4 regions of the Phosphitispora fastidiosa genome follow, and region 2 is predicted to be linked to each of the others. Evidence: riboswitches for the same ligand, from Rfam matches in the RefSeq annotation. Region 2 holds a riboswitch; each other region holds the start of a gene.

The links. A riboswitch is a leader RNA that binds a small molecule or an ion and turns the genes downstream of it on or off. The one in region 2 is predicted to bind cobalamin.
Region 1: another riboswitch for cobalamin. It lies ahead of Ga0451573_RS03775 (energy-coupling factor ABC transporter permease); the one in region 2 lies ahead of Ga0451573_RS09720 (energy-coupling factor ABC transporter permease).
Region 3: another riboswitch for cobalamin. It lies ahead of Ga0451573_RS03755 (S-layer homology domain-containing protein); the one in region 2 lies ahead of Ga0451573_RS09720 (energy-coupling factor ABC transporter permease).
Region 4: another riboswitch for cobalamin. It lies ahead of Ga0451573_RS03700 (energy-coupling factor ABC transporter permease); the one in region 2 lies ahead of Ga0451573_RS09720 (energy-coupling factor ABC transporter permease).

What each region holds. Positions count from the first base shown of each region.
Region 1 covers NZ_JAHHUL010000002.1:305,712-307,908, forward strand. The annotation lists gene Ga0451573_RS03770 (PDGLE domain-containing protein) at 1-274, opposite strand, end outside; gene Ga0451573_RS03775 (energy-coupling factor ABC transporter permease) at 285-923, opposite strand; cobalamin riboswitch at 1,389-1,570, opposite strand; gene Ga0451573_RS03780 (spore coat protein) at 1,654-1,875, opposite strand; gene Ga0451573_RS03785 (hypothetical protein) at 1,909-2,124, opposite strand.
Region 2 covers NZ_JAHHUL010000009.1:30,100-32,296, reverse strand. The annotation lists gene cbiQ (cobalt ECF transporter T component CbiQ) at 1-229, opposite strand, end outside; gene Ga0451573_RS09725 (hypothetical protein) at 222-515, opposite strand; gene Ga0451573_RS09720 (energy-coupling factor ABC transporter permease) at 496-1,203, opposite strand; cobalamin riboswitch at 1,370-1,551, opposite strand; gene Ga0451573_RS09715 (ATP-binding protein) at 1,621-2,197, opposite strand, start outside.
Region 3 covers NZ_JAHHUL010000002.1:303,443-305,639, reverse strand. The annotation lists gene Ga0451573_RS03765 (DUF3842 family protein) at 1-382, shown strand, start outside; gene Ga0451573_RS03760 (CooT family nickel-binding protein) at 375-566, shown strand; cobalamin riboswitch at 647-838, shown strand; cobalamin riboswitch at 951-1,142, shown strand; gene Ga0451573_RS03755 (S-layer homology domain-containing protein) at 1,276-2,197, shown strand, end outside.
Region 4 covers NZ_JAHHUL010000002.1:285,416-287,612, reverse strand. The annotation lists gene Ga0451573_RS03705 (class I SAM-dependent methyltransferase) at 1-272, shown strand, start outside; cobalamin riboswitch at 319-499, shown strand; gene Ga0451573_RS03700 (energy-coupling factor ABC transporter permease) at 896-1,684, shown strand; gene Ga0451573_RS03695 (energy-coupling factor ABC transporter substrate-binding protein) at 1,741-1,977, shown strand; gene cbiQ (cobalt ECF transporter T component CbiQ) at 1,907-2,197, shown strand, end outside.

The sequences.
Region 1 (2,197 bases), on a different contig from region 2:
TGATATATATTTTTCCGACCCCATACATCACAGCAAAAGTAATTAGGGTACCGGCCACACCTGCAAGGCTGCCGGCAGTAGTCTCATTTTTCACTCCGGGCATAACATAATCAGGCATGGGGGATTTAACCACTTGTTTTCCTTCACTAAGGTGAAGGAACCCTTTATCTTCAGCTACCCGTTCCAGACCATCAGGACTTGTGGAAGCAAAGGGAGAGAGAAAAGCCGCAATAGCCAGGGACACTAAGAGAGCTAAAAAAACACCTTTTTTCATATATATCACCTCACGCCTTCTGTTTTTGAAAAACCAGCTCGGATTTAACCTGGGTAAGATAGGCCACCACAACTGATGTTATCAGACCTTCACCTACACCGATCAGCACATGCCAACCCAGCATGGCAGGGAGAGCAATATTTAGGGTAACATAGCCGGAAAACACAATCAGAAGGGTCCCAACCACCGATGCCGCAATTGTTGAACACCAGCCAGCCAAAAAAGTTGCTCCCAGCACTCTGATCCGATCAGTTGATTTCCCTGCAAAAAGCCGATACACCCACCAGCCTACCCAGGGCGCCACAATTCCCATCAGCAGAATATTTCCTCCCAGCGCTGTTAAGCCACCGTCCAGGAAAACCAGGCACTGGATTATCAGGACTGTTGTCATTATCAGGACAGCGCTCCACGGTCCCAGCAGTATTGCTGCCAAGGCCGCTCCCAAAAGGTGTCCCGAAGTCCCGCCGGCGATTGGAAAATTTACCATCTGGGCTGCAAAGATAAATGCAGCCATAACACTCATTTTGGGTATCTGCCGGTCATCAAAAACCTTTTTAGTCCTGGCCACAGCCACACCTACCAAAGGAGCGCTTACTGCCAGAGATGCAGCTATCATTTTTGTATCAAGGAAACCATCAGGAATATGCATGTAAGTCACCTCCACAAAATTAAAAAACCACAAACACGGGATTGCTTCAGCAAACCTCCCGACCTTCGTGGCCTGATTGATAACTTATTATGTTTAAAATAAAACGCTGATATCTTATAATGTTTCTTTTGAACATCTTAAAATAATCATTTTAACATCTTACCATTAAACACAGTAACATGCATTCTGCATGCACGGACGACTTCTGCCGCCGGTAACTATATTATACTAAATTTATGTTTCTATAGCAATATGTATAATTCCTGCCGCATTCAGAAATTACCTCAAAAAAAAGTGGTAGAATACAGCTATTCTACCGGATTAGAGAATGGGTTTAACAATAACCTTCCTTAAGGAAGGAGATTGACTTAGCATTTTACCTGCACTAAAATTAAAATCCCCGCCACAGCGAGGATCGGTACTTTTTTGGTATAGTTTTAACATACCGTACCTTTCCTCGAAGGTCTCAGTGTCGTAATACAGGCAGGTCTCCTGACTCGTGAATTATCGTGGCTTGTACCTTCCCCGTTCCCGAAAAAACGAGTGGCATTTCACAAGACACTAATCACTTACAGTGGCGGGACCGCTCAGGACTTGCACCTGATTCCCTATTATCCCTGGTGGGCACCTGTATCAGCTATTGAATTTTTCACTTGTTAATTTTATCACATTCGATATACTCTGTCTACAGGATTTTATTAGGTTATGAAAATAGTCTGATTCCGCCTTATCAGCTAACCCCACCCATTTGGGCTACCAAATCTGCCACTTTTTCCTCACTTGCCAGAGAAAATGTGGCCATTTTTATAAATAAATCCCGGACAAAATCGTGGTGGACTTCCATGGCCATTGTTGTATAACAGGCAGCCGCATATGCGGAGTCTTTTTTATAATCATAAAGCATGTCCAGGTCTGTAAGTTCCCCCTGCCCAACCTCATACCTGTCTGTCATCTCATTTCTCCTTTCCGTTTACCCATAATTATTTTATACCAGCTTTGCCAGGCACTGTTTCAGGTCTTTTAATCCCGAGTGTAAAGCGTTTTCCTGCCCCTGAAAATACTTCTTTACTTTTATGTTATGTGCCTTTTCCTGGTACAGCTTTACCTTTCTGATTTCGAGTTCAACAGTCACAATTGCCTTACTGAGATAACCTTCATCCATGATGTTTTTCTTCATGTCCCTGTCAAGTAACAGACTCATTCGTTTCCCACCTTTTCGAATTTGGTTCCCCTACCCTAGCTACAGTTAGTATACTTAAAAATTCATTTGAATA
Region 2 (2,197 bases):
TAACAGGTGGCAGCATCCTGCCCACGATAATTTTAAACGGTACTCTGATAACCAACATCAATGCTGCTGTCAATGCAAATATGAAGAGCGGCAGTTTAAAGCCCGGTAGACCGACAACTGCGGCAAGGGCTAAAACTGACACCAGTACCTTTACTCTGGCATCCATTCTGGTAAAGGTGTTATCTCTCTGGGCAAAAGCATCAACCATCAAGTAAGATTCCTTAACCATCGTTCTTCCCCGCCTTTGTAACAAATATTTTGTGCCACTGGTATCCCACCACTGCTCCGGCGGCAAACCCTCCGACTGCAAATAAAAACAGCCCCAGGTTGCCTTCTATGTTTACCAGTGGTTCCTTTGCGGACACACCGGTTACCTCCTCCATTTTACTATCAACAAGGTCATCTGTCCCCTGCCACTTTTCTCCGGCTGATACTGATAGTGGGAATAACAGGAGAAACATTATTGTCAGGACAGGAATCAAATTCCGCCGTATTTCATCTCTGATTCTCTGCATTTTGGCTTTCCCCCTCACCTGTCTCCTGAAGCACACCCAGTTTTTTGAGAATGTCAGGTCTGACTTTGGCTATGTATGTGACCATGCCTCCGGTAACCACTCCTTCCAGCAGCGCTAAGGGAAGTTGGGTCGGCATAAACAGGCCCAGAAATGTCAGGAAGGCCTTAAGCATTGACTGGTCATTAATTCCCGGCATTCCCAGAGCTAATTGGAATGAAGTGGTTGAATAAACTGCCAGGTCTCCGAAAACACCGGCCAAAAATGCCGCGATTCCCAGAGACAGCCCGGCTTTCCTGCCCAGCCAGAATACTCCGAAGCCGGTCAGGGATCCGACAACCCCCATGGAAAAGACATTGGCGCCAAGTGTGGATAACCCGCCATGGGCAAAAAACAGCGCCTGCAGGAGAAGGGCCACCACTGCCAGGACCATGCTGACAAAAGGACCGACCAGAATAGCAGCCACCGGTGTCCCAGCCGGATGGGATGAAGTGCCGGTAACAGGTACCGGAATTGGCAGCAGCGATATAAAGAACACGGCTGCACTGACCAGTCCCAGCAGTGGCTTATATGCCATTACCCTTTGAGTACGCCAGGTTATGTCATAAACCCCTTTGGCAACAAAGACTGATGCTGCCCCGTACCAGGCGACTGCCCATTTTCCGACCAGAAATCCATCCTGTATATGCATTATTTCATCTCCATTTTTTCATTAAATTGTTAGAACCGGCTTTACCTAACTTAATATACACAAATACATCCGTAAAAATTAAAAATCCCAGTCTGGGTAGACTGGGAAAAGTACTGTTAACTAAAGTACTGTTTCAATGTCCACCTGCCTTTCAATCGAAGGTATAACGGTGTACCTAAGATAGGCAGGTCTCCTGACTCCAGTTCATCGTCCCCCGCGCCTTCCCGGGCATGAGCCCAGTGGCATATATTGCGGGTTTCTCCCTGTTACAGTGGCGGGACCGTGCTGGATTTGCACCAGCTTCCCTTTTCAACCCTGTTACGGGTCACCTATCTGTTAAATTTAATCATATCTAATTTTATCTTATTATAACACCTTCAAATTATTCCTTCAAGGGTTGTTCAAATATTTCGTAAATTACTTTGCATTTCCTTCTTTCTCATGTCTCCTGACAATGCGTATATCTGTCTCTACCAACAACCGGTAGACCTTGCACATTTGTATTATTCTTGAAGTGGTCCTCTCACCGAGGTGTTCCTCCAGCTCAGCCAGATCCAGGTTTGTAGTCATGACGGTTGGCAGCCTGTTATTCATCCGGTAATTGAGAATCGAGTAAATCTTGTTGGCGGTCCAGTCAGTATAATTATGTGCCCCCATATCATCCAGTACCAGGACCTCAACTTTTCTGGCAGTATCCATCAAATCCTGCTCAGTGTACTCATAGGAGCGGTCAAAGGTAGCCCTGATCTGATCCAAGAGGTCAGGAACAACCACAAACAACACCTCTTTACCACAGTCCAGAAGGGCATTGGCTATGGCACAGGCCAGAAATGTTTTGCCGCCGCCCACCGGTCCGGTCAGCAGAATACCGTCGGGAACAATGTTTTCCTTAATATCCCGGGTAAACTTCTGAGCGGCCGCAAAAGCAGCAGCAGCATTATCGTAATAGGTTCTCCCATTAATGGAATCCCGATGGTTTTTAGAATAATACCTT
Region 3 (2,197 bases), on a different contig from region 2:
GGTTATTGTCGAAAGGCTCAGAAAAGACCTTCCTGAGGATACAGAGATAATTGCCCTGGGGACAAATGCCCTGGCTGCTGCCCAGATGATAAAGGCCGGGGCCAATGAAGGGGCCAGCGGTGAAGCGGCGGTTGTTTACAACTCCCCAAAAGCGGACCTGATAATGGGTACAATCAATATCATCATGCCAAATTCCATGCTTGGCGAATTTACGGCACCTATGGCTGAAGCTGTAGTCGGGAGCAGTGCGCAGAAAATATTACTTCCATTGACCCGAAGCAGTGTGAAAATAGTCAGGATTAGGGAAGAACCGCTGCCGCACTTGGTTGAGGCTGCGGTGCATGAAGTTAAGAAGATTTTGGAGGTGGGTACAGGTGTGTGAGGCAAATGCGTATATCTTAAAAGACGGTGTTGAGGAGCTGTTTCTGGAGAGTGTGGATAAAGTTGTTTCACGTGAAGATGGCATTCTGTTGGAAAACATTTTTGGGCAGCAAAAGCTGGTAAGGGCAAGGATTAAGGAAATGGCCCTGGTGAACCACAGAATTATCCTGGAGAAAACTGAGTAAACATCAAATACAAAATCTTCTGGACATGGCAGTCTTTGTCATGCTACAATAATTATATCAAAGCGGAATAACAAAAAAACTACAAAATAAGCAGAATAAGTGCCTTTGCCTCCACCAGGAGGAGGGCTTAAAAGGGAAGCCGGTGTGAGTCCGGCACGGTCCCGCCACTGTATGGGGGAGTCTCTCTGCAGAATGCCACTGGAAATTTTCCGGGAAGGCGCAGAGGGGCGGTGAACCTGAGTCAGGAGACCTGCTTGTTCTGAGATCACTGACCCACGACGGATGGGAGGGTTGGATTTTCGGTATGCCTGACATATAACTCTCTGCCATGGGTAGGGAGTTTCGTTCTTTCCTGCCACTGAACAGGCTAAACACACAAAAATCAAATAAATGTATTGAATGAGTGCCTCTGCCTCCACCAGGAGGAGGGCTTAAAAGGGAAGCCGGTGTGAGTCCGGCGCGGTCCCGCCACTGTATAGGGGAGCCTCTCTGCAGAATGCCACTGGAAATTTTCCGGGAAGGCGCAGAGGGGTGGTGAACCTGAGTCAGGAGACCTGCTTGTTCTAAGTTCACTGGACCCACGACAGATGGGGGGGTGGGGTATGAGAATACCTGATATTAATCTCTCCATAGATTTCTGGGGAGATTTTTTAGTTTGTCAGAGGACATTACTTTGGTTGAATACTAATTATTTAGGGGTTGAGACAGAATGAAAAAGCATAAGCTTAATAAAGGTTTTATCGGTTTGCTGATATTTATATTTCTTTTTGGCAGTATTGTTCCGGTAGGTTTAACTGAACCTGCTGCTGCCGAGGAAAGCACTGTTACTTATTCCGCTGATGAGTTAGCTGATAAAGCTGTTGAATTTATCAATGGGAAGTTTGTATCTGGAGAAGGTATTGATGGGTATACGGCTTACATACTGACAATTGCCGGAGAAGACCTTACAAGCGGGCAGTGGATCAGAGACGGTAAGAGCCTAAAACGCGAAATCCAAGATCTGACCGACTTGGTAGGTGATGATGTTAATTTGATATCCTATATTACAGCCACCCAGAACAATGACGGCAGCTTTGGACCATATGCCAATATGTATGGGACCAGAACAGCTCTGCAGGCTCTGGCTGTGACACGAGGCGACCTTGAGCCTGAATCCGCGGCTGCCATCAGGGTGAATGATGCCATAACCAATGCCGTTAACTATTTCAAGGCTCTGGGTTATCAAGACGGGGAACTGACTTATGAGGCCGCGGGGTGGGATTTTGATTATCGCTGTGTGGAAGCCCTTGTTGCAGCAGGTGAAGACATCTCTGAAGTGGGTGACTGGGTATATGACGGGCTGTCTTTAGGGGAAACAGTTATTAGCTCTGCAACCGCCGCTGCTGCCGACAGTGCGAACCTCAGTGCGGCAGATTTGGCCAAAGAACTCAGTGCCCTCTATGCCGCTGCTCCGGAATCGGCTGAAGTTATTGCTGATTTGGCTGACGCTATCAAGGGAAAGGCGGGTACGGTTTCCGGACAGGTTTACTTTGGCAGCAGTATTTACGATAATACGGTTGTCCTGACTGCTCTCGGCAGGACTGGCACCCTTTCCGGTATTGATGAGGAAGGTGCGCTGGCTTATATTAACA
Region 4 (2,197 bases), on a different contig from region 2:
GGGCAGATACTTCCATGGATATCATTTACCCGTTAAATATTGTTTATGCCATGGGGTATTTTCCGGCGCTGAGGTTTTTTCATACACACTGGGTTAATGAAGAATCTGTGGAGGATACAGCTCAAAAACTGAAGGACTGGATTTCGGGATATACAGAGATAACTTCCGCGATATTACGCGAAATAAAGGCAGTAGTCGATTCTGAAGCCGTCGGCGGTGTAGTCAGGGAGGAAGTGGAAGCCACAGTAGGGATGATGGTCTGGAAAGTATAAGCAAAATTGTCTGGACAGTCCAGTTGCAGTCATGATACAATTATTAAAAGAATATAGATGAGCAAGTGATTCTGTTTGACAGAATTGAAAAGGGAAGCCGGTGAAAATCCGGCGCGGTCCCGCCACTGTAAGAGGGAGTCCTGCTGCAAATGCCACCGGGGAACCGGGAAGGCGCAGCTTGGGCAGTGATCTTGAGCCAGGAGACCTGCTTGCTTTAATCTTACCGCCGGTACCCACGATGAATGGGGAGGAAGACTACAGTATTAGTGTTTTTTATTCCTTCCACACAGTCGTGTTGAGGGAATTTTTAGTTTACCCGGTATGGGCTTTTAATAATTATATATTTGAGTAGGTGTTATACCCTGAGGGGTGTAACTTAATAAACACAAGGTTTAAACGCTTTTTGACCGCAGAACGGGTGTAAAAAGAGGTATTATACTTACTCCTGTGATGACAGCGGAAACAATCAGCGATGCCTATTCTGCCACACTGTCAATTTGTTCTGGGGAGGTGGTCAGTTTAGGCTTAGCCTAAAGCTAATCCCCGGTCACTGTCTTAATGACCGGGGTTTTTGTTTCAAATTATGGAGGTATATTAAATAAGAATTGAGGAGGTTAAATCAAATGAGGATGTTAAGTGAAATTATGAAAAGCTCTTTGAAAAAAATAAAACTGCCTGTTTTCATAATCCTGTATGCTGCTGCCCTTCTTCTGACCTTCCCGCAGAATGCCTTTGCCATGCATATCATGGAAGGCTTTCTGCCGGCGAGTTGGGCCGGTTTCTGGTTTGTGCTGACTATTCCTTTTCTGATCCTGGGACTGCGTTCAATTCAAAAAACCGTTACTGCTGCGCCCAGTGTTAAAATGCTGTTGGGTCTGGCGGGGGCCTACGCCTTTGTGTTATCGGCTTTGAAAATACCGTCGGTTACCGGAAGCTGTTCCCACCCTACGGGAGTAGGTTTGGGGGCGATAATGTTCGGCCCTTTGGCTATGGTGGTCCTGGGATGTGTTGTACTTATTTTTCAGGCCCTCCTTTTAGCTCATGGCGGTATAACCACCCTTGGTGCCAATACCTTTTCGATGGCGGTGGTCGGCCCCATAGCAGCATTTGTGATTTACCGGGTTCTTAAGAAAATCGGCGCCCCCGGTTGGCTGGCAGTGTTTCTGGCTGCTGCTGCCGGCAACATGCTTACATATATAACTACATCAGTTCAACTAGCCCTGGCGTTTCCTCTGCAGAGTGGGGGCTTTACCGCTGCCCTGGCAAAGTTCCTGGGCGTATTTGCGGTGACTCAGCTTCCTCTGGCCATAATGGAAGGAATTCTGACAGTAGTAGTTTTCAATGTGCTGACTACTTATAGCAGGCAGGAACTACTGGAATTATCTGTTATCACTGAGGAGGTGTCGCAGTGAGAAAAAATCTGATCCTAATTCTTTTGGTAGTGCTGCTGGCTGTTGTGCCATTGCTTATGAACCGCGGAGCCGAATTCGGGGGTGCCGATGGTCAGGCTGAAGAAGTGATTACCCAAATTAATCCTGATTATCAGCCATGGTTTTCATCCTTGTGGGAACCCCCCAGCGGTGAAATCGAGAGCCTTTTGTTTGCTCTTCAGGCAGCTTTGGGAGCCGGATTTATTGGGTATTACATCGGTTATGTCAGGGGAAGAAAAAAGGCGGAAGAAAAGGAAATACATGCTAAAAATTGACAGTTTTGCATATGCCAATAAGCTGCGGAAGGTACATCCGGCCGAAAAAGCTGCCTTTGCCCTGACGACTATGATTTTGTGCCTGATTTTTTCATCAGTGACAATATCATCAGTTATAATTTTACTTATGGCAGGTGTGACTGTCGGGCTTGCCGGGATTCCTGTTAAAACTTACCTCAGGCTGGTGTTCCTGCCCTTCTCCTTCCTGCTGGTTGGGGTG